2 regions of the Streptomyces sp. NPDC058274 genome follow, and region 1 is predicted to be linked to the other one. Evidence: predicted binding sites of a transcription regulator. Region 1 holds the regulator's gene; the other holds the start of a gene.

Evidence for each region. The regulator HrcA, encoded in region 1, represses chaperone genes, less so after heat shock. The targets are predictions, from matches to a motif close to TTNGCACTCNGNNNNNCNGAGTGCNAA.
Region 2: groL (chaperonin GroEL) is a predicted target of HrcA. The motif match lies at 8,466-8,492, and genes of this name have one in related genera.

The regions. Positions count from the first base shown of each region.
Region 1 is NZ_JBHVXW010000006.1:368,516-382,796, forward strand. It holds gene holA (DNA polymerase III subunit delta) at 1-63, shown strand, start outside; gene rpsT (30S ribosomal protein S20) at 272-538, opposite strand; gene lepA (translation elongation factor 4) at 1,170-3,038, shown strand; gene ACFVYF_RS15805 (AMP-dependent synthetase/ligase) at 3,344-5,230, shown strand; gene ACFVYF_RS15810 (two-component system response regulator) at 5,305-5,889, opposite strand; partial or broken gene ACFVYF_RS15815 (hypothetical protein) at 5,901-6,128, opposite strand; gene ACFVYF_RS15820 (SpoIIE family protein phosphatase) at 6,231-8,486, shown strand; gene hemW (radical SAM family heme chaperone HemW) at 8,642-9,874, shown strand; gene ACFVYF_RS15830 (DUF3097 domain-containing protein) at 9,992-10,795, opposite strand; gene ACFVYF_RS15835 (MBL fold metallo-hydrolase) at 10,841-11,581, opposite strand; gene hrcA (heat-inducible transcriptional repressor HrcA) at 11,786-12,802, shown strand; gene dnaJ (molecular chaperone DnaJ) at 12,803-13,939, shown strand; gene ACFVYF_RS15850 (nitronate monooxygenase) at 14,040-14,281, shown strand, end outside.
Region 2 is NZ_JBHVXW010000016.1:148,314-162,594, reverse strand. It holds gene ACFVYF_RS27540 (GNAT family N-acetyltransferase) at 1-396, shown strand, start outside; gene ACFVYF_RS27535 (DUF4031 domain-containing protein) at 463-735, opposite strand; gene ACFVYF_RS27530 (hypothetical protein) at 732-1,115, opposite strand; gene ACFVYF_RS27525 (MurR/RpiR family transcriptional regulator) at 1,171-2,097, shown strand; gene murQ (N-acetylmuramic acid 6-phosphate etherase) at 2,195-3,190, shown strand; gene ACFVYF_RS27515 (PTS transporter subunit EIIC) at 3,206-4,657, shown strand; gene ACFVYF_RS27510 (hypothetical protein) at 4,654-5,241, shown strand; gene ACFVYF_RS27505 (NADH:flavin oxidoreductase) at 5,245-6,378, opposite strand; gene groL (chaperonin GroEL) at 6,678-8,303, opposite strand; gene ACFVYF_RS27495 (cold-shock protein) at 8,715-8,918, opposite strand; gene ACFVYF_RS27490 (MoaD/ThiS family protein) at 9,368-9,646, opposite strand; gene thrC (threonine synthase) at 9,762-11,063, opposite strand; SAM riboswitch class I at 11,081-11,240, opposite strand; gene ACFVYF_RS27480 (glucosyl-3-phosphoglycerate synthase) at 11,412-12,356, shown strand; gene ACFVYF_RS27475 (trehalose-6-phosphate synthase) at 12,463-13,866, shown strand; gene otsB (trehalose-phosphatase) at 14,173-14,281, opposite strand, start outside.

The DNA of each region.
Region 1 (14,281 bases):
GAGTACGCGCTGGAGAAGGCTGTCGTCGCGATTGCTCGGGCGGCTCGGTCCGGACGGGGCTAGGGGTTCTGCCAACGCACTTCACGCCAAAAACCCCGTCCCTCCTGGGGAAGGAGGGAGCGGGGCTCTGGATGAAGAGGGTGGGCCCGTGCCCGCGTGGCGAACGCAGGTCGTGCACGGATCCGGGGTGTCGGTCGGGAGCGGGTAGAGGGACCGCTTGGTCCCGTCCGACGGTCAAGTCAGGGCATGAGCCCGCAGGGGCTCAGCCGACTCAGCCCTTGAGGCCGGCGACCTTCGAAGCAAGCGCCGACTTCTTGTTGGCGGCCTGGTTCTTGTGGATGACGCCCTTCGAGACAGCCTTGTCGAGCGCGCGCGACGCGTCGCGCGTGTACTCGGTGGCCTTCTCGACGTCACCCGCGGCAGCGGCCTCGCGGGCCTTGCGGATCGCGGTCTTGAGGGAGGACTTCACGGCCTTGTTGCGCAGCCGAGCCTTCTCGTTGGTCTTGATCCGCTTGATCTGGGACTTGATGTTCGCCACGAATGAGCCTTTTCAGGTTCAGGCACGCGAGGGCAAGCCGCACGCGCCGGTGATTGATCTTCGAGTAACCCGCCGGTGAACCGGCGTAGTCGTTGCCCCTCCGGTCACCCGGTGAGGCCGATGCCCCGCTGGTCTCCCGGCGAAGCCGACGCTCCTCCGGTGACCCGGGGAAGCCGCGTGCCTCCTGCAGAGAGGGCATGAGACACAGCCACCCAGGCTACCAGCCGTCGTCCGACCGGCCCAATCCGGTCCCCGCCCCTTGCCGACCCCCTCGAACCAGCCTTCCGAGGGCCCGCGCCCGGCGTCCGTGAGCGGGCCACCGAAGCCCGCCCTTGCAGGCCCGCGCCCCGCGTCCGAAGCCCGCCCCCCGAAGCCCGCGCCCCGCGTCCGGCACCGGGCCGCCGAAGCCCGCCCCCGAAGCCCGCGCCCCGCGTCCGGCACCGGGCCCCCGAAACCCGCCCCCGAAGGCCCGCGCCCCGCGACCGGCACCGGGCCACCGAAGCCCGCCCCCGAAGGCCCCCAGCGCCCCCGCCGAAGCCCAAACCGGTCGCAGTCCCCCGCCCGTGGGACCATGGAGCCTACGTATCGATCCGACCCGAGGCGACAGGCGCCTCAAGAGACAGGACCCTGCGTGCCCGCGACCCCTAACCATGTGCCCGAGCCGAGCCGTACCGACCCGGCGCTGCTCCGCAATTTCTGCATCATCGCGCACATCGACCACGGCAAGTCCACGCTCGCCGACCGCATGCTCCAGCTGACCGGGGTGGTGGACCAGCGGCAGATGCGTGCTCAGTACCTCGACCGTATGGACATCGAGCGCGAGCGTGGCATCACGATCAAGTCCCAGGCGGTCCGGCTGCCCTGGGCGCCCAGCGAGGACCCGGGCAACACCCACATCCTCAACATGATCGACACCCCTGGGCACGTCGACTTCACGTATGAGGTGTCGCGGTCCCTCGCGGCCTGTGAGGGCACGGTCCTTCTCGTGGACGCCGCCCAGGGCATCGAGGCGCAGACCCTCGCCAATCTCTACCTGGCGATGGAGAACGACCTCAAGATCATCCCCGTACTGAACAAGATCGACCTGCCGGCCGCCCAGCCGGAGAAGTTCTCCGAGGAGCTGGCCAATCTCATCGGCTGCGACCCCGAGGACGTGCTGAAGGTCTCCGCCAAGACCGGTGTCGGGGTCGAGGCGCTGCTCGACCGGGTCGTCAGGGAGGTCCCGGCGCCGGTGGGTGTCGCCGACGCCCCGGCCCGCGCGATGATCTTCGACTCGGTCTACGACTCCTACCGCGGTGTCGTGACGTACGTCCGTGTCATCGACGGTCAGCTCAACAGGCGTGAGCGGATCCGGATGATGTCCACCAACGCGACCCATGAACTGCTGGAGATCGGCGTCTCGTCCCCCGAGATGACGCCGGCCGACGGACTGGGCGTCGGTGAGGTGGGCTACATCATCACCGGTGTGAAGGACGTCCGGCAGTCCAAGGTGGGTGACACGATCACCACGCTGAACAAGGGTGCGACCGAGGCGCTCGGCGGGTACAAGGACCCCAAGCCCATGGTCTTCTCGGGCCTGTATCCGCTGGACGGGTCCGACTACCCGGAGCTGCGCGACGCGCTGGACAAGCTCCAGCTCAACGACGCCGCGCTCGTCTACGAGCCGGAGACCTCGGCCGCGCTGGGCTTCGGCTTCCGCGTCGGCTTCCTGGGGCTGCTGCACCTGGACGTCATCCGTGAGCGGCTGGAGCGCGAGTTCGGACTCGACCTCATCGCCACCGCTCCGAACGTGGTGTACCGGGTCCTGATGGAGGACGGCGCCGAGCACACGGTCACCAATCCGAGCGAGTTCCCCGAGGGGAAGCTCAGTGAGGTGTACGAGCCCGTCGTCCGCGCGACGATCCTCGCGCCGTCGGAGTTCATCGGCTCGATCATGGAGCTGTGCCAGACCCGGCGCGGCACCCTGCTCGGCATGGACTACCTGTCCGAGGACCGGGTCGAGATCCGCTACACGCTGCCGCTCGCGGAGATCGTCTTCGACTTCTTCGACCAGCTGAAGTCCAAGACCAGGGGCTATGCCTCGCTGGACTACGAGCCCACCGGCGAGCAGGCCTCCAGCCTGGTGAAGGTCGACATCCTGCTGCACGGCGACAAGGTGGACGCGTTCTCGGCGATCACGCACAAGGACGCGGCGTACGCGTACGGCGTGCGGCTGGTCGCCAAGCTGCGCGAGCTCATCCCGCGGCAGGCCTTCGAGGTGCCCATCCAGGCGGCCATCGGCTCCCGGGTCATCGCCCGCGAGACCATCCGCGCCATCCGCAAGGACGTCCTCGCCAAGTGCTACGGCGGTGACATCTCGCGTAAGCGCAAGCTGCTGGAGAAGCAGAAGGAAGGCAAGAAGCGGATGAAGATGGTGGGCTCTGTGGAGGTTCCGCAAGAGGCCTTCATCGCCGTCCTGTCCAGTGACGACAGCGGTGGCTCGGCCAAGGGCAAGAAGTAGCGGCCCGGACCGAAAGATAGCTGCCCGATACACGGACAACGCCCGGAAATCACCTGGGCGACAGGGGCCCGTCCCGCTCGCGCGAGGCGGGTCCCTGCGCATGCGTACGGTTGCGCTCTGTAGGAAGTGACAGGCCGCCGCCTCTTACGTACCGGACGGTCGGGCCTTACTCTGATCTCTGCTCGACTAGTTACTCGCGAGTTAAACAAGGTCGCCTGAGTGACGAAAACACAGCCGCAACCAGCCAGCCGCACAGCAGTCGATCGAGCCAGTCGCACGCACTGCCGCGGGCCCCGGAGGATGTCGTGAGCGACACACAGACCCTGATCGAGAACCGTCCGCCGTCCGTGGCGGCCCTCTTCCTGGAGCGCGTGGCGGCCACGCCGGACGCCGAGGCCTACCGTTACCCCGTACCACCGGCCGCCGGTGAGGGCCCCGACCAGTGGAAGTCGCTGAGCTGGGCGGAGGCGGCCGAGCGGGTCTTCGCCATCGCGGCCGGCCTGATCGAGCTGGGTGTGCAGCCGGAGCAGCGCGTCGCCCTCGCCTCCTCCACCCGGGTCGAGTGGATCCTGGCCGACCTGGGCATCCTGTGCGCGGGCGCGGCCACGACGACCGTGTATCCGCAGACGAACGCCGAGGAGTCCGCGTTCATCCTTTCGGACTCGGAGAGCCGGATCCTGATCGCGGAGGACGCGGCCCAGCTCGCCAAGGCGCGCGAGAAGCGGGCCGAGCTGCCCGAGCTGAGCCACGTCGTGGTCATCGACGCCACAGGAGTCGAGTCCGCGGAGGGCGAGGGTGACTGGGTGCTCTCGCTCGCCGAGCTGGAGACCCGCGGCGCCGCGTACCTGGAGAAGAACCCCCACCTGATCAAGGAGAAGGTCGGCGCGATCACCGCCGACCAGCTCGCCACGCTCATCTACACCTCCGGTACCACCGGCCGCCCCAAGGGTGTCCGTCTCCCGCACGACAACTGGTCGTACATGGCGAAGGCCATCGCCGCGACCGGTCTGGTCAGTGGTGACGACGTCCAGTACCTGTGGCTGCCGCTCGCGCACGTCTTCGGCAAGGTGCTCACCTCCGGCCAGATCGAGGTCGGGCACGTCACCGCCGTCGACGGCAGGGTGGACAAGATCATCGAGAATCTGCCGGTGGTGCAGCCGACGTACATGGCCGCCGTGCCGCGCATCTTCGAGAAGGTCTACAACGGGGTCGCGGCCAAGGCACGGGCCGGCGGCGGCGCCAAGTACAAGATCTTCCAGTGGGCGGCCGAGGTCGCGCGCGAGTACGCGAAGGTCAGCCAGGACAACTTCCGCCGCACCGGCAACGCGTCCGTGCCCTTCGGGCTCGGCGCCAAGCACAAGGTCGCGGACGCACTCGTCTTCGCCAAGATCCGCGAGGCCTTCGGCGGCAACCTGCGCGCCTGCGTCTCCGGCAGCGCGGCGCTCGCCCCCGAGATCGGTTACTTCTTCGCGGGAGCCGGCATCCACATCCTGGAGGGGTACGGCCTGACGGAGACCTCCGCGGCCTCCTTCGTGAACCCCGGCGAGGCCTACCGCACCGGCACGGTCGGCAAGCCGCTGCCCGGCTGCGAGGTGCGCATCGCGGACGACGGCGAGATCCTGCTGCGCGGCCCCGGCGTCATGGAGGGCTACCACGGGCTGCCCGAGAAGACCGCCGAGGTCCTGGAGGCGGACGGCTGGTTCCACACCGGTGACATCGGTGAGCTCTCGCCCGACGGCTATCTGCGGATCACGGACCGCAAGAAGGACCTCATCAAAACGTCCGGCGGCAAGTACATCGCGCCCGCCGAGGTCGAGGGCCAGTTCAAGGCCGTGTGCCCGTACGTCTCCAACATCCTCGTGCACGGAGCCGACCGGAACTTCTGCACCGCCCTGATCGCCCTCGACGAGCCGTCCATCCTGGACTGGGCGAAGGACAACGGCCTGGAGGGCAGGTCGTACGCCGAGGTCGTCGCGGCCCCGGCCACGGTCGCCCTGGTCGAGGGCTACGTCAAGGAGCTCAACCAGGGCCTCCAGCGCTGGCAGACCATCAAGAAGTTCCGGCTGCTGCCGCGCGACCTCGACATCGAGCACGGCGAGATCACGCCCAGCCTGAAGCTGAAGCGCCCGGTGGTCGAGCGCGAGTACCGCCACCTGATCGACGAGATGTACGCGGGGACGCGCGAGGGCTGACCCGACGGCGCGGGCCGGCCGGGGCATCCCGGCCGGCGTACGGGGCGGTGTACGGCAGGGCTCGCGGCAGAGCTCTACAGGCCCCGCCCCCGGCGCATCTCCTTGAGCAGCTCCTCCATCTGCCGTACCTGGTGGCGCAGTTCGAGGACGTCCTGAGGGGTGGCTGCCGCCAGCTGGGTCTCGATCTTCCTGAGGCGCGCGGCGAGGTCGTCGAACCGCTCCTGCTCGCGGGCGAGCACCTGCTCCAACTGCCGGTTCTTGCGGTGCAGATCGAGGAAGACGGCCACCTTGGCGCGCAGCACCCAGGGGTCGAAGGGTTTCGTCAGATAGTCGGCGGCCCCGGTCGCGTACCCGCGGAACGCGTAGCCGGCGTCGGCGTCCGTGCCGGTCAGGAAGATGATCGGGACGTCCTTGGTCTGGTCGAGCCGCTTGATGTTCGCGGCGGTCTCGAAGCCGTCCATGCCCGGCATCCGGATGTCGAGCAGCACGACGGCAAACCGCTGCCGTAACAGCGCCTTCATCGCCTCCTCGCCCGAACGCGCGCGCACCAGTGGCTCGTTGAGGGACCCCAGGACGGCCTCCAGGGCGACCAGGTTGTCCTCCATGTCGTCGACAAGGAGGATGCCGGCGCGCTCGTCGGTCGTTGCCTCAGCGCTCATGGTGACGATTGCCTCTCCAACTCCCGGCGGACACGCTGCACTTCCGAGTTGAAGTGCAGATTGCGGTCCATGATCTGGTTGAAGACCGTGCCCAGCTCGGCGGCCAACCCGTCCGATGTCTCGGGCACCTTGGTGAAGTTGCCGTCCCGCGCGGCGGTCATCGCGGCGAGCAGCGGACGCAGATCCGATGCTCGAATCCGTCCGTCTTCGAGCACACGCGTAGCACTGTTCTCACTCATGGCGGCCCACTTCGGTAACTCGGCGCTTATGGGCGCGGCCAGTCTGTCAGCCTGTCCGCATTGACCGAGGCCTATTCGTCCGAACTGCTCAGGGAGTGGCAAGTGGGGGCCATACCGACGCAACGGGAGACCGCGTCGCGTGCTCGCGGCGCGCCCACGCGCCAGGGTGCGGGGCGGCGACCGGTGGCCCGCACGAGGCTGCCCGGCAGCCCTCTGGCACCCGGCGCCGCCCGCCGTTTCGTGCGGGCAGCGCTCGCGGAGTGGACCGACCGCGCGCTGCCCGGCGCCGCGTCCCTCACCGACCGGCTCGCCGACGACGCCGCGGTGGTCGTCAGCGAGTTGGTCACCAATGCCGTGGTGCACGCCGGCACGGACATCGAGCTGCTGTGCCGTATGGATCACGCCGGCACGGACCATTCCGGCACGGATGATCACGCCGGTGCGGATCACGCCGGCACGGACCACCCCGGCACGGACCCCGCGGTCGCCGCCGGGGATGACCCCGTGAGCCGTAATGGGGATGACCCCGTGAGCCGCAACGGGGACGGCTCCACGAGCCGCACCGCGGACGGTGGGGAGGCGACGCGCCTCGGGGCGGCCCTCGCCGGGGCGGACGTGTCGAACGGCACCGGAGCGACCGCCTCCACCGGTCCCATTGCGCCGGTCTCCACCGGACCCGTGGCGGACCCGCCCGCCGACGCCGACGCGTACCCGCCCGCCGACGCCGAATCGGACCCGCCCGCCGGCCTCGTCGTCGAGGTCTCCGACCACCACCCCTCCCGTGGCGTGCGCGAGGGCGGCTCCGAACTCCCTTACGGAACCCCGGAGTACGGGCGCGGACTGCGGCTCGTCTCCGCGCTGTCCACCGAGTGGGGAGTCACGTACCGCACCGGCGTCAAGACCGTCTGGGCGCGGCTGCCCGTCGACGGGGCAGTGGCCGCCGAGCAGACGACCGAGACGTACGCCGGTGAGCCCGCCCTCGAGCACGGCGCCACGGTCGCCGAACTGTTCGCCCCCGAACCGCGGCGGAGCCTCCCGCAGGACCACGACTGGGTGGGCCGCGGTGCCCTCTCCTTCCTCGCCGAGGCCTCCGACCTGCTCGCCGGACAGCTCGACGAGGACCTGGTCGCCGCGCTCGCCGGCCAGCTCCTCGTCCCCCGGATCGCCGACTGGTGCGCGGTCTGGCTGGAGGACGAGGCCAGCGGCTGGCGCGGGTCCGAGCGGGCGGGCAGCGCCGCGGGCCCACGCCTCGCCCGCGTCTGGCACGGCAGCGAGAACCGCATCGAGGAGCTGCGCCGAGCCCTGGAGAAGGACCCGCCGCGGCTGCCCGACTCGGTGCGCTCCCGGGCCGTGCCCGTGCCCTGGCCCGGGGAGGCGCTGGGCGCGCACGGGGCGAGCGGGGCGGCACTCGCGTACCGGCTGATCGCCGGCGGGCGGCCGCTGGGCACCCTGGTCATCGGACGGGCCGGGCTGCCGGCCTTCTCGGACGAGGTCAGCGGGCTCGTCGAGGACCTCAGCCGGCGCGTGGCCCTCGCCATCGGCGCGGCCCGTCAGTACGCGCGCCAGGCCACCATCAGTCAGGTCCTCCAGCGCGGTCTGCTGCCCGGAGCCGTCGCCGAGATCCCCAAGGTGCGCAGCGCGCTCGTGTACGAGCCGTGCGACAAGGGCGGACCGAGCGGCGACTTCTACGACCTGTTCCCGGCCGGCGACGGGCGCTGGTGCTTCGCGGTCGGCGACGTCCAGGGCAAGGGGCCCGAGGCCGCCGTCGTCATCGGGCTCGCCCGCCCCTGGGTGCGGCTGCTGGCCCGCGAGGGTTACCAGGTCGCGGACGTCCTCGACCGCCTCAACCAGCTGCTCCTCGACGACGCGACCGAGGCGGCGGACGCGGCGGCCCGCGCGCTGGTCGCGGCCGGCGGGCCGGGCCTCGCCGACCCCGATGGCCCGCAGACCCGCTTCCTGTCCATGCTCTACGGCGAACTGGTGCCCTTCGACGGAGGAGTGCGCTGCACGCTGGCCTCCGCCGGGCACCCGCTGCCGCTGCTCCTGGGCCCTGACGGCGGCGTGCGGGAGGTGGCCCGCCCGCAGACCCTCCTCGGGGTCGTGGAGGATGCGACGTACACCTCCGAGGCCTTCGAGCTGCACCCCGGTGACAGCCTCCTGTGCGTCACCGACGGGGTCACCGAGCGGCGCGACGGCCCCCGCCAGTTCGACGACGGCGACGGTCTCGCGACGGCCCTCGCCGGCTGCGCCGGAATGGGCGCGGAGCTGATCGCGGAACGCATCCGGCGGCTGGTGCACGAGTTCGGCGGCCGGCCGCCGGAGGACGATCTGGCGCTGCTGGTGCTCCAGGCGGAATGAGCGGCAGCGGGCCGAGCCGAAGCGGGGGCCAGGAGGGGAGAGGGCGCGGGGAAAGCGGGGTCCCGTGGGCCGGGACGGGGATGCGCGCCGGTGCTGGACAGGGTGCGCGCCGGTGCTGGGCAGGGGATGGGCGCCGGTGCTGGACAATGGAAGGCATGCCTTCCGCACTCCCCGACGGTGAGCCCGTCCCCGACGACGGCGCGTTGCCCGCGCAGGCCCTGGCCGGAGCCGCCGAGCGCCCCCTCGGGTTCTACCTCCACGTGCCGTACTGCGCGACCCGCTGCGGCTACTGCGACTTCAACACCTACACGGCCACCGAGCTGCGGGGCACCGGAGGCGTGCTCGCCTCCCGCGACAACTACGCGTCGACCCTGACCGACGAGGTCCGCCTGGCCCGCAAGGTGCTCGGCGACGACCCGCGCCCCGTCCGCACGGTCTTCGTCGGCGGCGGTACGCCCACGCTGCTGGCCGCCGACGACCTCGTACGGATGCTGGCGGCGGTCCGTGAGGAGTTCGGGCTCGCGGACGACGCGGAGATCACCACGGAGGCGAATCCGGAGTCGGTCGACCCGGCGTATCTGGCGACCCTCCGGGCCGGGGGCTTCAACCGGATCTCCTTCGGCATGCAGAGCGCCCGGCAGCACGTGCTCAAGGTCCTCGACCGCACGCACACCCCGGGCCGCCCCGAGGCCTGTGTCGCCGAGGCCCGCGCGGCCGGCTTCGACCACGTGAACCTGGACCTGATCTACGGCACGCCGGGTGAGTCCGACGACGACTGGCGCGCCTCGCTGGAGGCCGCGCTCGGCGCCGGTCCCGACCATGTCTCGGCCTACGCCCTCATCGTGGAGGAAGGCACCCAGCTCGCCCGGCGCATCCGCCGCGGTGAGGTCCCGATGACGGACGACGACGTCCACGCGGACCGCTATCTGATCGCCGACGAGGTGCTCTCCGCGGCCGGTTTCGACTGGTACGAGGTGTCCAACTGGGCCACGTCCGACGCCGGGCGATGCCTCCACAACGAGCTGTACTGGCGCGGTGCCGACTGGTGGGGGGCCGGGCCCGGAGCCCACAGCCATGTGGGCGGGGTGCGGTGGTGGAACGTGAAGCATCCCGGGGCGTATGCCGGGGCGCTGGCTGCCGGGAAGTCTCCCGGGGCGGGGCGCGAGGTCCTCTCCGAGGAGGACCGGCGGGTGGAGCGGATCCTTCTGGAGCTGCGGCTTCGGGAAGGCTGTCCGTTGGCGCTGCTGCGCCCGGACGGGCTCGCGGCGTCCCGGCGGGCGCTGTCCGACGGGCTCCTCGAGCCCGGCCCCTACGAGGCCGGGCTCGCCGTCCTCACCCTGCGTGGGCGGTTGCTCGCGGACGCGGTGGTCCGCGACCTGGTGGACTGAGGGGTTTCCCCGCCCCCGCCGCCCCTACCCGTCCCGTACGTGGGGCTCCGCCCCAGACCCCCGTATCGCGCTGACGCGCTCGTCCGCAAACGCCGGACGGGCTGAATTCAGCCCCTCCTACTCCGGGGCCGTCACGAAGTCGATGAGTTCCTCGACGCGGCCCAGGAGCTCCGGCTCCAGGTCCTTGTAGGAGCGGACGCGGGACAGGATGTGCTGCCAGGCCGCGCCGGTGTTCTCCGGCCAGCCGAGAGCGCGGCACACGCCGGTCTTCCAGTCCTGGCCGCGGGGGACGCGCGGCCACCCCGGAATGCCGACGGACGACGGCTTCACGGCCTCCCAGATGTCGATGTACGGGTGACCGACGACGAGCGCGTGCTCGCTGGTGACGGCAGCCGCGATGCGGGACTCCTTCGAGCCGGGGACGAGATGGTCGACGAGGACGCCGAGCCGCGCGTCGGGACCGGGCGAGAAGCCGTCGACGATCGAGGGAAGGTCGTCGACGCCCTCCAGGTACTCGACGACGACACCCTCGATGCGCAGGTCGTCGCCCCAGACCCGCTCGACGAGCTCGGCGTCGTGCCGGCCCTCCACGTAGATGCGCCCGGCCCGGGCCACCCGGGCGCGCGCGCCGGGCACGGCGACCGAACCGGATGCCGTACGGGTGGGACGTACCGAAATGGCGGACGGGCGGACGAGGGTGACCACCCTGCCCTCCAGGAGGAAGCCGCGCGGCTCCAGCGGGAACACCCGGTGCTTGCCGAAGCGGTCCTCCAGCGTCACCGTGCCCGCCTCGCAGCGGATCACCGCGCCGCAGAAGCCGGTGCCGGGCTCCTCGACCACGAGCCCGGGCTCCGCCGGGACCTCGGGCGCGGGCTTGGGCTTCTTCCACGGGGGCGTGAGGTCCGGAGAGTACTGGCGCATTCGGATGACGATAGGAGAAGGCGGACCGCGGCGCCGTACGGCCTTCTACGACACGCCGAAGCGCGTCGCCAGCGCGTCCCGCTGGGCCCGGACAAACGCCGCATTCACCGCGCCCCCGTGCCCGGGCACGTACACCGCGTCCTCGCCGCCCAGACCGAGCAGCCGGTCCAGGGCGGCCGGCCAGCGGGCGGGAACGGCGTCCGGTCCGGCCTGGGGCTCGCCGGACTCCTCCACCAGGTCGCCGCAGAAGACGATTTCCGGACAGTCGGCGCCCGGCACCAGCACCACCAGGTCGTGACGGGTGTGGCCGGGACCCACGTTCGCCAGCAGGACTTGTACGCCGCCGCCGAGATCCAGGGTCCACTCGCCGGACACGGAGTGGTCCGGGCGGGCGAGCAGCCGCGCGGCCTCGGCCGCCTCGTCCGGGTCGAGACCGCCTCGCACGGCGTCCGCCCGGAGCTCCTCGCGGCCCGACGCCGAGGTGAGGGCGGTGTCCACGCCCACCGCGCCGAACACCTCCACCTCGGCGAAGGCGCTCGTGCCGAAGACGTGGTCGAAATGGGGATGCGTGAGCGCGAGATGGGTCACACGGCACCGGGTGCCGAGGAGCCGTTGCGCCGCGGCACGCAACCGTGCGCCTTCGGCCCGGCTCGACCCCGCGTCGATCATGAGGGCCGCGCCCTCGCCCACCACGAGCCCGGCGGTGCAGTCCCAGACCGGCAGGCGCCGCCGCCCCACGCGGGGTGCGAGTTCCTCCCACCCCAGCTCTTCCCAAGTCAGCTTCATACCGTGACGCTAACGGCGGGGCAGTGCGACGGCACGACATCACAGGACACGTCCGTACACGCGGCGCGGTGTCCTGGGGCCGCCCTTGCCGGGGCCGTACCTCCCCGCCGTACACTGGCTCGGGGAACGCTGGCACTCGCACGCGCTGAGTGCCAGGACGAAGGTCCACGCAGACCACGGTGCCGACTTCAGGAGGTGTGCGCGATGCTCAGTGAACGCAGGCTGGAAGTGCTGCGCGCCATCGTCCAGGACTATGTCGGGACCGAGGAGCCGGTCGGCTCCAAGGCGCTGACCGAGCGGCACCGGCTGGGCGTCTCCCCGGCCACCGTCCGCAACGACATGGCGGCCCTGGAGGACGAGGGGTACATCGCGCAGCCGCACACCAGCGCAGGGCGCATCCCCACCGACAAGGGCTACCGGCTCTTCGTCGACAAGCTGGCCGGCGTCAAGCCGATGACGGCGCCCGAGCGCCGCGCCATCCAGAACTTCCTCGACGGAGCCGTCGACCTGGACGACGTCGTGGGCCGCACGGTGCGGCTGCTCGCGCAGCTGACCCGGCAGGTCGCCGTCGTTCAGTACCCCTCGCTGACCCGCTCGACCGTGCGGCACGTGGAGTTGCTCTCGCTCGCCCCCGCGCGCGTGATGCTCGTGCTCATCACGGACACCGGCCGGGTCGAGCAGCGGATGATCGACTGCCCGGCGCCCTTCGGCGAGACGTCATTGGCGGATCTGCGCGCGCGGCTCAACAGCCGGATCGCGGGCCGCCGTTTCGCGGATGTGCCGCAATTGGTGCAGGATCTTCCGGACGCCTTCGAGACGGAGGACCGGGGTACGGTCGCGACGGTGCTCTCCACCCTGCTGGAGGCACTCGTCGAGGAGAACGAGGAGCGGCTGATGATCGGCGGGACCGCCAATCTCACCCGCTTCGGACATGACTTTCCCCTCACCATCCGGCCGGTCCTCGAGGCTCTCGAGGAGCAGGTCGTGCTCCTCAAGTTGCTTGGGGAGTCGACGGATTCGGGCATGACCGTACGGATCGGTCACGAGAACGTCCACGAGGGACTCAACTCCACGTCCGTGGTCTCGGTCGGCTACGGTTCGGGCGTCGAAGCAGTAGCGAAACTTGGCGTGGTCGGACCGACCCGCATGGATTATCCGGGAACGATGGGAGCGGTACGCGCAGTGGCACGGTACGTCGGACAGATCCTGGCGGAGTCGTAAGTGGCCACGGACTACTACGCCGTACTCGGCGTGCGCCGCGACGCTTCCCAGGACGAGATCAAGAAGGCGTTCCGGAGGCTCGCGCGCGAGCTGCATCCGGACGTCAATCCCGATCCGAAGACGCAGGAGCGCTTCAAGGAGATCAACGCCGCCTACGAGGTGCTGTCGGACCCGCAGAAGAAGCAGGTCTACGACCTCGGCGGCGACCCGCTCTCGCAGAGCGGCGGCGCGGGTGCGGGCGGCTTCGGCGCCGGCGGGTTCGGGAACTTCTCGGACATCATGGACGCGTTCTTCGGCACGGCGTCGCAGCGTGGCCCGCGGTCGCGCACGCGCCGTGGCCAGGACGCCATGATCCGGCTGGAGATCGACCTCGACGAGGCCGCCTTCGGCACGACCAAGGACATCCAGGTCGACACGGCCGTGGTGTGCACCACCTGTAGCGGTGAGGGTGCCGCGCCGGGGACCTCCGCGCAGACCTGTGACATGTGCCGCGGTCGCGGTGAGGTGTCCCAGGTGACGCGGTCCTTCCTCGGCCAGGTCATGACGTCCCGCCCCTGCCCCCAGTGCCAGGGTTTCGGGACCGTCGTCCCGACCCCGTGCCCGGAGTGCGCGGGCGACGGGCGTGTGCGTTCCCGGCGGACCCTGACCGTGAAGATCCCGGCCGGTGTGGACAACGGCACGCGGATCCAGCTCGCGGGCGAGGGCGAGGTCGGCCCTGGCGGCGGCCCCGCCGGTGACCTCTACGTCGAGATCCACGAGCTGCCGCACTCGACCTTCCAGCGCCGCGGCGACGATCTGCACTGCACGGTCACGATCCCGATGACCGCGGCCTCCCTCGGCACGAAGGTGCCGCTGGAGACCCTCGACGGTCTGGAGGAGGTCGACATCCGCCCGGGCACCCAGTCCGGCCAGTCGATCCCGCTGCACGGCCGCGGCATCACGCATCTGCGCGGCGGCGGTCGCGGTGACCTCATCGTGCACGTCGAGGTCACCACCCCCACGAAACTCGACCCTGAGCAGGAGCGGCTGCTTCGGGAGCTCGCGGTCCTGCGCGGTGAGGAGCGCCCCACGGGCCAGTTTCAACCTGGGCAGCAGGGACTCTTCTCTCGGCTGAAGGATGCGTTCAACGGGCGCTGAGGCCCGTACGCGGGGGATGCGGAACCAGGACGGCATGGCCGTCCACACCCCCTGAGCGGCCGGATTCGGACTTGTTCGGAGGACGTGACAACATGCCGTCATGTCCTCCGCACTGACCGATCTCTTCCGGTATCCGATCGTGCAGGCCCCCATGGCGGGCGGTGTCTCCGTGCCGCGGCTGGCCGCTGCCGTCTCCGAGGCGGGCGGGCTCGGATTCCTTGCCGGCGGGTACAAGACGGCCGACGGTGTGTACCAGGAGATCAAGCAGCTGCGCGGGCTCACGGGCCGTCCCTTCGGTGTGAACCTCTTCATGCCGCAGCCGGAGTACGCGGACCCCGCGGC
Region 2 (14,281 bases), on a different contig from region 1:
GCCGCCGGCATGGTCGCCAAGGCATACGCGGCCGGCACGCACCGCCCGGAGTGGGGCATGTTCGTGCTGGTACGGCGGGAGGACGGGCGCGCGGTCGGCGGGATCGGCTTCCACGGCGTCCCGGACGAGGAGGACCGCGCCGAGGTCGGCTACGACCTGGTCGAGTCGGCCCGCGGCAACGGCTACGCCACCGAGGCCCTGCGCGCGCTGTCCGAGTGGGCCCTGGCCCGCGACGACGTGAAGCTCCTCTTCGCGGCCGTCGAGCGCGCCAACACGCCTTCGCAGAACGTCGCCGCGCGCGCCGGGTTCGCCCGGGTGGACGCCGACGTGGAGGAGGACGCGTACGAACTGCACGGGCTGGACCGGTCGTTGCAGCTGTACGCACGCGAAGGCTGAGCCACGCGCGGGCCTGCCGCGGTCGACGCGGGGCGAGGGGTCAGCGGGGCGCCCGCTGCCGACGGATCAGCGGGGGCCCGTCCACCGCTTGGCCCTGCGCAGTCCGGAGCCGTGCAGCAGCCGCACCACCTCGCGGCTGCTGACCTCCACCGCGCCCGCCCGCACGACCTCCGCGTACCGGTGGGACGGAATGTCGTAGTGGTCCCGCTCGAACGCGCGCCGCGGCACGCCCAACCCCTCGGCGAACCGGTGCAGTTCGTCGTACGACACATCGCTGACCAGGTGCGACCACATCCGCCCGTGCCCCGGCCAGGTGGGCGGATCTATGTAGAGCGTCACGACGAGGGCGTCCCGCCCAGGGCCGGTCCGAGTGAGCCCACCGACGCGACCTTCACTCCCGCCTGGTGGCAGACCCAGTGCGGGTCGGGCCCCAACTCGGGCTCCACGTCGAGGGCGTGCGGGTCGCCCGAGCCGCAGACGGGGCACAGCGGCCACCGCCCGTACCGCTCGAGGAGCGCGTCCTGCACGTCCTGGGCGACCAGCCCCGCCACGTACGCCGTGCCCTCCGGCCATTGCTCGACCCACCAGCGCCGCTGCGCCACCGACTCCTCGACCAGGGAGACGACGTCGGCCTCGGCGACCTGGCCCGCGACGAGATCGGCGAGCACGAGCGCGCGCGCCGCGTGCAACGCCTGCTCCAGGGGGCTGATGGGGTCCATGCACCCATTGTGCGCACCCTTGACCGTATGCCCCAACGGAAAATATCTTTCAGTGGTGACCCATGACGTGAAGGAAATTTTCGCCGGGGAGGCGCCGCCCGCCCCCGCCGCCCTCGCGGCCAAGGTGCGCACGCTTGCTCCGTCGATGACCCGCTCCATGCAGCGCGTCGCCGAGGCCGTCGCCGGCGACCCGGCCGGCTGCGCGGCCCTCACGGTCACCGGCCTCGCCGAGCTCACCGGCACCAGCGAGGCGACGGTGGTCCGCACCGCCCGCCTCCTCGGCTACCCCGGCTACCGTGACCTGCGCCTGGCCCTGGCCGGCCTCGCCGCCCAGCAGCAGTCGGGCCGGGCGCCCGCCGTCACCGCGGACATCGCGGTCGACGACCCGATCGCGGACGTCGTCGCCAAACTCGCCTACGACGAGCAGCAGACGCTCGCCGACACGGCGGCCGGGCTCGACACGGTCCAGCTCGGCGCGGCCGTCACCGCGCTCGCCGCCGCCCGCCGCGTCGACATCTACGGCGTCGGGGCGTCCGGCCTGGTCGGCCAGGACCTCGCCCAGAAGCTGCTGCGCATCGGTCTGATAGCCCACGCGCACAGCGACCCGCACCTCGCCGTCACCAACGCGGTGCAGCTGCGCGCCAAGGACGTGGCGATCGCCATCACCCACTCGGGATCGACGGGCGACGTCATCGAGCCCCTCCGGGTCGCCTTCGAACGAGGTGCGACGACGGTCGCCGTCACCGGCCGCCCCGACGGGCCCGTGACCCAGTACGCGGACCACATCCTCACGACGTCGACGGCCCGGGAGAGCGAGCTGCGGCCGGCGGCGATGTCGTCCCGTACGAGTCAGCTGCTCGTCGTGGACTGTCTGTTCGTGGGGGTCGCCCAGCGGACCTACGAGACCGCGGCACCCGCCCTGTCCGCCTCGTACGAGGCACTGGCCCACCGCCACAGCCCGCGCGGCGGCCCGCGCCGCTAGCGCCTGCCCCGTCTGCCGCCGTAGATCCGACGACGCATCCACGGACCGTACGCCACCCATCGCCGTGCGTACGGAAGCACGGAAAGAGCCGTTCCCCATGACCTCCACCGCCGACGCCTCCTCCAACCACCGCGATGCCCGGGGCGAGAGCCAGCACGCTCTCCCGGACGACCGCTACCGCGATCTGCGGGCCGAGCTGGAGACGCTGACCACCGAGGCGTTCCGCCCCGAACTCTCCGAGATCGACCGGCTGCCCACGGTCGAGATCGCCCGGCTGATGAACGGCGAGGACACGACCGTCCCGGCCGCGGTCGCCGCGCGGCTCCCGCTCATCGCCGCCGCCATCGACGCCATCGCCGAGCGGATGTCCCGCGGCGGGCGACTGATCTACGCGGGTGCGGGCACCGCGGGCCGGCTCGGCGTCCTGGACGCGTCCGAGTGCCCGCCCACGTTCAACACGGACCCCTCCGAGGTCGTCGGCCTGATCGCGGGCGGCCCGAGCGCCATGATCACCTCGATCGAGGGCGCGGAGGACTCCAAGGAGCTGGCCGCGGCCGATCTGACGGCCCTCTCGCTGACGGCCGACGACACGGTGGTCGGCGTCTCCGCCTCCGGCCGCACCCCGTACGCCATCGGCGCGGTCGAACACGCCCGCGCCCGGGGCGCGTTGACGGTCGGCCTGTCCTGCAACGCGGACAGCGCCCTCGCGGCCGCCGCGGAGTACGGCATCGAGGTCGTCGTGGGTCCCGAGCTGCTGACCGGCTCCACCCGGCTGAAGGCGGGCACGGCCCAGAAGCTGGTCCTCAACATGCTCTCGACGATCACGATGATCCGGCTGGGCAAGACGTACGGGAACCTGATGGTCGACGTCCGCGCGTCGAACGAGAAGCTCCGCGCCCGCTCCCGGCGCATCGTGTCGCTGGCCACCGGCGCCTCGGACGAGGAGATCGAGTCCGCCCTCGCCGCCACGGACGGCGAGGTCAAGAACGCGATCCTGACGATCCTGGGCGGGGTGGACGGGCCGACGGCCGCCCGCCTTCTGGAGGACAGCGCGGGCCACCTGCGCGCCGCGCTGGCGGCGGCCCGCGGCTGACCGCACCCTCGGGGGGTGCCCACAACGAACGGCCCCGCCGCCCACACCGCCACCGCCGCCGCGCTGCTCCCGCTCGTCGGCGGCGCCGGGAACGTCGTCTCCGTGGCCCACTGCATGACCCGCCTCCGGCTGGGTCTGCGGGACCGGGCCCTGGTCCGGGAGGACGCCCTGCGGGCCCTGCCCGCCGTACTCGGCGTCGTCGACGACGACACGTACCAGATCGTCCTGGGCCCCGGTGCGGTCGCGCGGGTGGCCGGGGAGTTCGAGGCGCTGGTGGCCGCGCCCGCCCCCACGGCCGATGAACTGGCCGGCAGGGGCGCCGAGTTGAAGGCGGCCCAGCGGCAGCGCAACGCGACACCGGTCAAGCTACTGCTGCGCCGCGTCGCGAACATCTTCGTCCCGCTGATCCCCGCCCTGATCGGCTGCGGCATCATCGCGGGCCTGAACGGCCTGCTGGTCAACCTCCACCTGCTGCCGTCCCTCACCCCGGCGCTCACCGCCATCGCCTCCGGCTTCATGGCCCTGATCGCCGTCTTCGTGGGCCACAACACCGCGAAGGAGTTCGGCGGCACCCCCATCCTCGGCGGCGCCGTCGCGGCGATCGTCGTGTACGCGGGGGTCGCGAAGGTGACGGCCTTCGGCATGACGCTCTCCCCCGGCCAGGGCGGCGTCCTGGGCGCCCTGGCCGCCGCGCTCCTGGCGACGTACGTCGAGAAGGCCTGCCGCGGCCGCGTACCGGGCACCCTCGACGTCCTGCTCACCCCGACCGTCACCGTGCTCGTGGCCGGCCTGGTGACGCTCTACGGCCTGATGTACGTGGCCGGCGAGGTCTCGGCCGCCATCGGTACGGCGGCGAACTGGCTGCTGTCCACCACGGGCGCCTTCGCCGGTCTGGTCCTGGGCGGTCTCTTCCTGCCCCTGGTGATGCTCGGCCTGCACCAGGCGCTGATCCCCATCCACACCACCCTCATCGAGCAGCAGGGCTACACCGTCCTGCTGCCCCTGCTGGCGATGGCGGGCGCGGGCCAGGTGGGTGCGGCACTCGCCGTCTACGTCCGGCTGCGCCACGACCAGTCGCTGCGGACGACGATCAGGTCGGCGCTCCCGGCGGGTCTGCTGGGCGTGGGTGAACCGCTGATCTACGGGGTCTCGCTGCCGCTCGGCCGGCCGTTCGTCACGGCCTGCGCGGGCGGCGCCGCCGGCGGTGCCTTCGTCGGGTTCTTCTCGATGCTCGGCGACCGGGTCGGCTCGACGGCGATCGGCCCCTCGGGCTGGGCCCTGTTCCCCCTGCTGTCCGGGAACCGGTCCCTGGCCATCACGGCCGCGATCTACGCGGGCGGCCTGCTGACCGGCTATCTCACCGGCTTCGCGGCCACCTACTTCTTCGGCTTCGGCGGGACGGTCCGCGGCGTGTGCGATTCTGCGGTAGGACAGAGCACCGCCCGGGGAGGGAACCCAACACCGTGAACCACGCACAGCTGACCGCTCTAGGCCGCGCCCTGCGGCTGCTCGGTGAGCACGGTGACGCGCTGGGCGCCGACACCGCCGACGCGAAGCTGCACGAGGTGAAGGCCGACCTGAAGCGGGCCCTGGACCTGCTCGACGACACCGTCACCACCGCGGTCCCCACCACCCGCTGCGCCGAGCATCCGAACGGCCCGGTCGACGAGGGCGCCTCCGACCTCTGCCTGCTCTGCGAGACCCGCCGCCGGGCCGCCCGCCGCTCCCAGGTCAACGGCGCCTACGGGCACGGCCGCCCCACCGGCCCCGACGACTCCCCCGACCGCACCAAGTCCCGCTACGGCGTCCGCGAGGACCGCCCCCAGCCCCAGCAGCGCTGGCTCCCGGAGGTGTGGAGCGGCCAGGCGTGGCAGCTCTGCGGCACCCCGCGGCGCGACCGCCTCGAGGCCGAGCGCTATCTCGCCGCCGAGCGCAGGACCCCGCGACCCGGCATGGCCTACCGCCTGGTCCACGAGTTCACGGACTACGAGGTCCTGCGCATCTGGGGCACCCCGGTCAAGACCGACATCGAGCCGATGGGGAACGTGTAGGGCTCAGGCGAGGCTGCCCAGGGCGGCCGGGTCGTAGGCGCCCAGCTCGCCGCTGCGGCCGTCGAGGACCTTCGCCGCCCACAGCGGGTCCTGGAGCAGCGCACGGCCGACGGCGACCAGGTCGAACTCGTCGCGCTCCAGGCGGTCCAGCAGGTCGTCGATCGTCTTGACCCCGGAGCCCTGGCCCTGGAAGGCCCTGAGGAAGTCGCCGTCCAGGCCGACCGAGCCGACGGTGATGGCCGGCCTGCCGGTGAGCTTCCTGGTCCAGCCGGCCAGGTTCAGGTCGGAGCCGTCGAACTCGGGCTGCCAGTAGCGGCGCGTGGAGGCGTGGAAGGCGTCCACGCCGGCCTCGGCGAGCGGGGTCAGCAGGGCGTCGAGCTCGGCCGGGGTCTCCGCGAGCCGGGCCTTGTACGCCTCCTGCTTCCACTGCGAGTAGCGGAAGATGACGGGGAAGGACGGGGAGACCGACGCGCGCACCGCGGCGACGATCTCGGCCGCGAATCGCGTACGGGCCACCGGGTCGCCGCCGTACGCGTCGGTGCGGCGGTTGGTGCCCTCCCACAGGAACTGGTCGATCAGGTAGCCGTGCGCGCCGTGCAGTTCGACCCCGTCGAAGCCGATGCGCTCGGCGGCGGCCGCGGCCTCGGCGAACGCCGCGATGACGTCGTCCAGATCGGCCTGCGTCATCGCCTTGCCGCCCTCGGTGCCGTCGAGGCGCAGACCGGAGGGGCCGACGGACGGGGCGTCGGCGAACGGCGGGTCACCCGCGTTGCGCACCGTGCCGATGTGCCACAGCTGCGGCACGATCCGGCCGCCCGCCGCGTGCACGGCGTCGGCGACCTTCGTCCAGCCGGCCAGCTGCTCCTCGCCGTGGAACCGCGGGACGCGGTCGCTCTGCCCGGCCGACTCGTGGCCCACGTACGTGCCCTCGGTGACGATCAGGCCCACGCCCGCGGCGGCGCGGCGCGCGTAGTACGACGCCACGTCCTCACCGGGAATGCCACCCGGGGAGAACTGCCGGGTCATCGGCGCCATCACGATCCGGTTGGGCACGGTCAGGCCGTTCAGCGAGACCGGCCGGGACAGGATCCGGGCCGCACGGGTGGCCGAGGCGGAGGGGGAGGCGGTGACAGTCACGTGGGAGGCTCCTCAAAGTGCGGGAAGTCGGACATTCCAGCTGGTATGTGCACATGCATTTACCAGCCCTCCCCCGTCAACCGGCCCATCCGCCAGGTCATTCCGCCGCCCCACCGCCCCCGCCTGTGATCCCGGCCACGCCAGGGCGCACCGGCCGCACCGGCCGCACGGAGCACCCCGGGAACACCGGGAAGGGGCACACCGGGAACACCGGCGGCGGCACCGGAAAACACCCGAGGGCGGCACCCCCTGCGAGAAGGGGTGCCGCCCTCGGAAAGGACGAGCCTGATCCGGAAGGATCAGAAGTCCATGTCACCGCCCGGCATGCCGCCCGGAGCGCCGCCGGCAGCGGCCTTCTCCGGCTTGTCGGCGATGACGGCCTCGGTGGTGAGGAACAGCGCGGCGATGGACGCGGCGTTCTGCAGGGCAGAGCGCGTGACCTTCGCCGGGTCGATGATGCCTTCGGCGATCATGTCGACGTACTCACCGGTCGCGGCGTTCAGGCCGTGACCGACGGGCAGGTTGCGCACCTTCTCGACGATGACGCCACCCTCGAGACCGCCGTTGACGGCGATCTGCTTGAGCGGGGCCTCCAGGGCGAGCCGCACGGCGTTGGCGCCGGTCGCCTCGTCACCCGTCAGCTCCAGCTTCTCGAAGACCGAGGAGGCCTGGATGAGGGCCACGCCACCACCGGCGACGATGCCCTCCTCGACGGCCGCCTTCGCGTTGCGAACGGCGTCCTCGATGCGGTGCTTGCGCTCCTTGAGCTCGACCTCGGTGGCGGCACCGGCCTTGATGACGGCCACGCCGCCGGCCAGCTTCGCCAGACGCTCCTGGAGCTTCTCGCGGTCGTAGTCCGAGTCGGAGTTCTCGATCTCGGCGCGGATCTGGTTGACCCGGCCGGCGACCTGGTCGGCGGAGCCGGCGCCGTCGACGATCGTGGTCTCGTCCTTGGTGATGACGACCTTGCGGGCACGGCCGAGCAGGTCGATGCCCGCGTTCTCCAGCTTGAGGCCGACCTCCTCGGAGATGACCTCGCCGCCCGTGAGGATGGCGATGTCGCCGAGCATGGCCTTGCGGCGGTCACCGAAGCCCGGGGCCTTGACAGCGACGGACTTGAAGGTGCCACGGATCTTGTTGACCACCAGGGTCGACAGGGCCTCGCCCTCGACGTCCTCGGCGATGATCAGCAGCGGCTTGCCGCCCTGCATGACCTTCTCGAGGAGCGGGAGCAGGTCCTTGACGTTGGCGATCTTCGAGTTGGCGATCAGGATGTACGGGTCGTCGAGGACGGCCTCCATACGCTCCATGTCGGTGGCGAAGTACGCCGAGATGTAGCCCTTGTCGAAGCGCATACCCTCGGTGAGCTCCAGCTCCAGACCGAAGGTCTGGGACTCCTCGACGGTGATGACGCCTTCCTTGCCGACCTTGTCCATCGCCTCGGCGATGAGCTCGCCGATCTGGGTGTCGGCGGCGGAGATGGAGGCCGTGGAGGCGATCTGCTCCTTGGTCTCGACATCCTTGGCCTGCTCGAGCAGGGCACCGGAGACGGCCTCGACGGCCTTCTCGATACCGCGCTTGAGGGCCATCGGGTTGGCACCCGCGGCGACGTTGCGAAGGCCCTCGCGGACCAGCGCCTGCGCCAGAACGGTCGCGGTGGTCGTACCGTCGCCGGCGACGTCGTCCGTCTTCTTGGCGACTTCCTTGACCAGCTCAGCGCCGATCTTCTCGTACGGGTCCTCGAGCTCGATCTCCTTGGCGATGGAAACACCATCGTTGGTGATCGTGGGGGCGCCCCACTTCTTCTCGAGGACGACGTTGCGACCCTTGGGACCAAGGGTGACCTTGACGGCGTCGGCGAGCTGGTTCATCCCGCGCTCGAGACCGCGCCGTGCCTCCTCGTCGAACGCGATGATCTTGGCCATGTGAAGTGGTCCTCCCGGACTGGGGTGGATTGCTCCGGACCGTGTTGGCGCCCGCGACGGACGGCCTGCGTGCCTCGTGGTTCCTTGCCCCACTTGGCCTGCGGGCCTCACCGACCCGGTCCATAGTTGTCACTCTCACCTTCAGAGTGCTAACGCCAATGATTAGCACTCGACCCCTCCGAGTGCAAGGTGCGCTCGCGCAGCGAGCTCGTTGAGGGGTGGTGGTCGGGCGACGGGTGGGCGCAAGCGCCTGTCGGGAACCCTCGGGGCGGGCGGGGCGCCCGACGCCGCGCCGGGAACACCCGAACAGGACCTGACAGGCTGCCCGGGAACGCCCGAAGGGCTCCCAACCCTGGGGGGATGGGAGCCCTTCGACGTGAGTGCGTGCGTCGGTGGTCGATCGCGCCGAGATCAGACGGCGAGTTTGACCATGTCCGCCTGCGGACCCTTCTGGCCCTGCGAGATCTCGAACTCCACTCGCTGACCCTCTTCAAGGGTGCGGTAGCCGTCCATCTGAATCGCGCTGTAGTGCACGAAGACGTCCGCACCACCGTCGACCGCGATGAAGCCGTACCCCTTCTCCGCGTTGAACCACTTGACGGTGCCCTGAGCCATGCCTAACTCCCCTATTACTGGCCCTTGCACAGATCCACACTTCGTGGATCCGGGTCAGACCTCACCCCCCAAACGGTTGGGGGTGTGCGCCGGAACGCGTCGACCGCGGCTGAATGTATCTGTCCAACTGCCGTCTGCAACAGGTCAATCGGACGAGAATTCTGGGCAAGCCCGATCGGGAATATGTGGAGAATTTGCACATATTCAGGGCAAGTCGGGCCCCATAAATGCCGTAATCGGCGCAAAAATACCGGGCATATTGGCGACTTCTTGTCGGGCACCGAGCGAAGGCTCATATGCGCCCGGCATGAAAGGAGAAGCGGCTTCCCCAACTGTACCGCGCTCAACCATGCAGAATTGCCCCCTCCGTTTCTCTCACGGAGAGGGCAATTCGGTGAACTCTTAGTGGTCGGACCGGCGCCGCGGCCGTTTGTCCGGCCTTCAGCCCGTCAGCAGCCGCCGGCCACGGCCGGAATGATCGAGACGCCCGCACCGTCCGGCGTAGCCGTCTCCAGGCCCTGCTCGAAGCGGACGTCGTCGTCGTTCACGTACACGTTGACGAAGCGGCGCAGCTTGCCCTGGTCGTCCAGGACGCGCGCGGCGATGCCCGTGTGGTTCTTCTCCAGGTCCGCGATGACCTCACCGAGGGTCCCACCCTCGGCGGGGACCTCGGCCTTGCCACCGGTGTAGGTGCGCAGGATGGTGGGGATGCGGACGTTGACGCTCATGCCTTGTGACCTCCGGTCGGATGGCGCCCCTCCAAGGGCGCGGGACTGCGTTGAACATGCGGCTCCGCCGCGCGGGCGCGGCCGGCCCCCACCGGCCGCAGACGGACAACGGCCGTTACGCGAGCCCAGCTTCCCTGAAGGAGTCGAGGTTCGGGCGGATCGTCGCGGTCAGCCCCGTGCCGGCCACCGCGTCCAGCGTCTTCAGACCATCACCCGTGTTCAGGACGACGGTGGTCAGCGTCGGGTCCAGCAGCCCGTTCTCGATCAGCTTCTTCGCGACACCCACGGTCACGCCGCCCGCCGTCTCGGCGAAGATGCCCTCCGTGCGCGCGAGGAGCTTGATCGCGTCGACGACCTGCTCGTCGTTGACGTCCTCCACCGCACCGCCCGTGCGCCGCGCGATGTCGAGCACGTAAGGCCCGTCGGCCGGGTTGCCGATGGCGAGCGACTTGGCGATGGTGTTCGGCTTCTGCGGCCGTACGACGTCGTGCCCGGCCTTGTAGGCGACGGACACCGGCGAGCAGCCCTCGGCCTGGGCGCCGAAGATCTTGTACGGCTTGTCCTCGACGAGACCGAGCTCGATCAGCTCCTTCAGCCCCTTGTCGATCTTCGTGAGCTGGGAGCCGGAGGCGATCGGGACGACCAGCTGGTCGGGCAGCCGCCAGCCGAGCTGCTCACAGATCTCGTACGCGAGGGTCTTGGAGCCCTCCGCGTAGTACGGCCGGAGGTTGACGTTGACAAAGCCCCAGCCCTCGCCGGCCGGGTCGCCGATCAGCTCGGAGCAGAAGCGGTTCACGTCGTCGTAGTTGCCCTCGATGCCGACGAGCTCGCCGCCGTAGATCGCGGCCATGACGACCTTGCCCTGCTCCAGGTCGTGCGGGATGAACACGCAGGAGCGGAAGCCCGCGCGGGCGGCGGCGGCACCGACGGCGCCGGCCAGGTTGCCCGTGGAGGAGCAGGAGAGGGTGGTGAAGCCGAAGGCGCGGGCGGCCTCGATCGCCTGGGCCACGACGCGGTCCTTGAAGGAGTGCGTCGGGTTGCCGGAGTCGTCCTTGACGAAGAGCTTGCCGGAGTCGACACCCAGCTCGCGCGCCAGGTTGTCGGCCTGGACGAGCTTGGTCCAGCCCGGGTTGATGTTCGGCTTCTCGGCGACGTCCGCGGGGACGGGCAGCAGCGGCGCGTAGCGCCAGATGTTCGCGGGGCCCGCTTCGATGCGCTTGCGGAGTTCCTCGGTGTCGTGGCCCGAGAAGTCGTACGCGATCTCCAGCGGGCCGAAACACTCCTCGCAGGCGAAGACCGGGCCGAGCGGCACACGGTGTCCGCATTCACGGCACGAGAGAGCCGCGGCGGGACCGAGATCGACGGAGTTCGCGGCGGTGGCGGAGTTCGTGGTGCTTGCAACTGTCTGCGCAGCCATGGAGGCGAGGCCCTTTCTCCTCATCTTCCTCACGGCGCACTTCGCCGTGAGACGGATTTGGCACCTTCCCTAGTCGGGAGCCTCGCGGAACTGATCAGCAGCGATCAGTGACGAGAACCGACTGGAGGGTTGCCGGGGCTTCAACGGGCCGTATCCCTCTGCCCCTCTGGATGAGCGGTATTCGGTTGTTGTTCGGTAGTGCACGGGGACGAGCCAGGACATGCGATGGTCATCCGCGTTGTTCAAGACTGTAACCGAAGGCCAGGACAGTTGAGATAGTCGTCCGAACCGCGAGATGGATCACATACCTGAAGGACCATGTGATCGAACAGTGAGGAGCCGCAGACTGTGCTGGAAGAAGTCGAGCGCTGGCTGAGCACCCGCTCCTGGGCCATGACCGACCGCCCGCTCCACAAGCTCATCGCCGCCAAACGCACCTCGGGCTCGACGGTCAGCGTAGTGCTGCCCGCGCTCAACGAGGAGGAGACCGTCGGCGAGATCGTCGCCGTCATCCGCCACGATCTGATGCAGCAGATCCCGCTCGTCGACGAGATCGTCGTGGTCGACTCGGGTTCGACGGACCGCACCTCGGAGGTGGCCGCCGCGGCGGGCGCCCGCGTGGTCCACCGGGACGAGATCCTGCCGCGACTGGCGGCCGTGCCCGGCAAGGGCGAGGTCCTGTGGCGGTCGCTGCTGGTGACGAGCGGGGACATCGTCTGCTTCATCGACGCGGACCTCAAGGAGTTCTCGTCGGACTTCGTCTCCGGAATCGTGGGGCCGCTGCTCACCGACCCAGGCGTGGACCTCGTCAAGGCCATGTACGACCGGCCGCTGGGCTCGGCGGCCGGCCAGGGCGGACGGGTCACCGAGCTCATGGCGCGCCCGCTGCTGAACATGCACTGGCCGCAGCTGGCGGGGTTCGTCCAGCCGCTCGGCGGGGAGTACGCCGCCCGCCGCTCCCTGCTGGAACAGCTCCCGTTCCCGGTCGGGTACGGCGTGGAGCTGGGCATGCTCGTCGACGCCCTGCACCTGGTGGGCCTCGACTCGCTCGCCCAGGTCGACGTCGGCGTCCGCAAGCACCGACACCAGGACGGGCAGGCGCTGGGCCGGATGGCCGCCGCGATCTACCGGACCGCGCAGCTGCGGCTGGCCCGCGGGCATCTGATCCGCCCCGCCCTCACCCAGTTCGAGCGGGGCGAGGACGGCTTCGAGCCCCGCACCTACTCCGTGGACACGGAGGAACGGCCGCCGATGGTGGACATCAGGGAGTACCAGACACGCAGAGTGGCCTGACCGGAGCGCCGGGCACGCTCCGTGACGAAATCCGCCGGTTGTATACGGTCTCGCCTTACTCGGCCCGTACGTTTGAGCGTTTCCGAGCCGGGCTAGGTTGAGGCTTATGGCTTCCACGCACGGCGCCCACCAGATCCTCGTCGCCTCCAACCGCGGCCCTGTCTCCTACGACGTACGCGAGGACGGCTCGCTCCACGCCAAGCGCGGCGGGGGCGGGCTGGTCTCGGGTCTGTCCGCGATCGGACCCGACGCGGGCGCGCTGTGGGTGTGCGCCGCGCTCGGCGACGGGGACCGCGAGGCGGTGCGGCGCGGGGTCGGCGAGGACGGCGTGCGGATGCTGGACATCGACGCCGAGGTGCACGCGGACGCGTACAACGGCATCGCGAACTCGGTGCTGTGGTTCGTCCACCACATGCTGTACCAGACTCCGCTGGAGCCGGTCTTCGACGCGGAGTTCCGGCGCCAGTGGGCCTCGTACGAGACCTACAACCGCGCCTTCGCCGAGGCCTTGGCCGACGAGGCGGCGTCCGGTGCCTCCGTCCTCGTCCAGGACTACCACCTGACCCTGGTGCCCGGGATGCTCCGCGAGCTGCGGCCCGATCTGCGTATCGGGCACTTCTCGCACACCCCGTGGGCGCCGGTCGACTACTTCCGGATGCTGCCCGACGACATCGCCGGGCAGGTGCTGCGCGGGATGCTGGGCGCGGACCGCCTCGGCTTCCTCACCCACCGCTGGGCGAACGCCTTCACGGCCTGCTGCGACGCACTCGCCGGCGGTGTCGGGGACACCCGGATCGGTGTGCACGGCCTGGGCGCGGACGCGGACTTCCTCCGCAAGCGTTCGCACGAGGCGGACGTCGACGAACGGATGGCGGCGCTGCGGGAGCAGATCGGCACGGACTCCGACGGGGCCCCGCGCAGGACGGTCGTACGGGTCGACCGGACCGAGCTGTCGAAGAACATCGTGCGCGGGATGCTGGCCTACCGGCAGCTCCTCGAGGACCAGCCGTCGTGGCGCGAGCGGGTGGTGCACGTCGCCTTCGCCTACCCCTCCCGCCAGGACCTGGCGGTGTACCGGGACTACACGGCCGAGGTGCAGCGCGTCGCGGACGAGATCAACTCCCGGTACGGGACGCCGGACTGGACCCCGGTCGTGCTGCACGTCAAGGACGACTTCGCCCGCTCCCTGGCCGCCTACCGGCTCGCGGACGTGGCGCTCGTCAACCCCATCCGGGACGGCATGAACCTGGTCGCCAAGGAGGTGCCGGTCGTCTCCGACGAGGGATGCGTGCTGGTGCTGTCCCGGGAGGCGGGGGCGTACGAGGAGCTGGGCGAGGACGCGGTCACGGTGAACCCGTACGACGTGATCGGCACCGCCCGCGCGCTGCACGAGGCGCTGACGATGCCGGCCGACGAACGCGCCCGGCGCACCAAGCGCCTGGCCGCCGCGGCGACAGCGCTGCCGCCCGCCCAGTGGTTCCTGGACCAGCTGCACGCCCTGGAGGCCTGACCACGAGCGCCCGACGTCGCGGGGCGCCCTGACGCCGGCAGCGCTACGACGCCGAGTGCGGACCTACCGTCGCGGGGCGACCCTGACGCCGGTAGCTCTACGACGCCGGGCGCGGGCCACCTACCGTCGCGGGCCGCCCTGACGCCGGCAGCTCTACGACGCCGGGTGCGGGCCACCTACCGTCGCGGGCCGCCCTGACGCCGGCAGCTCTGCGACGCCGGGTGCGGGCGTACGGTCGCGGACCGGGCCGGGGCGGGCCGGCGGTGACGTGAGCGGCTTCACGGCGCCGAGCGCGTCCCACGGCAGTCAGCCGAGGTGGGCCGCCAGTGACGTGAGCAGCTTCACGACTCCGGGCGGGCCGTCCACCACCAGGTCGGCGCGGTCGGCCAGTTCGGCCACCTCCACGCTGCCGCTG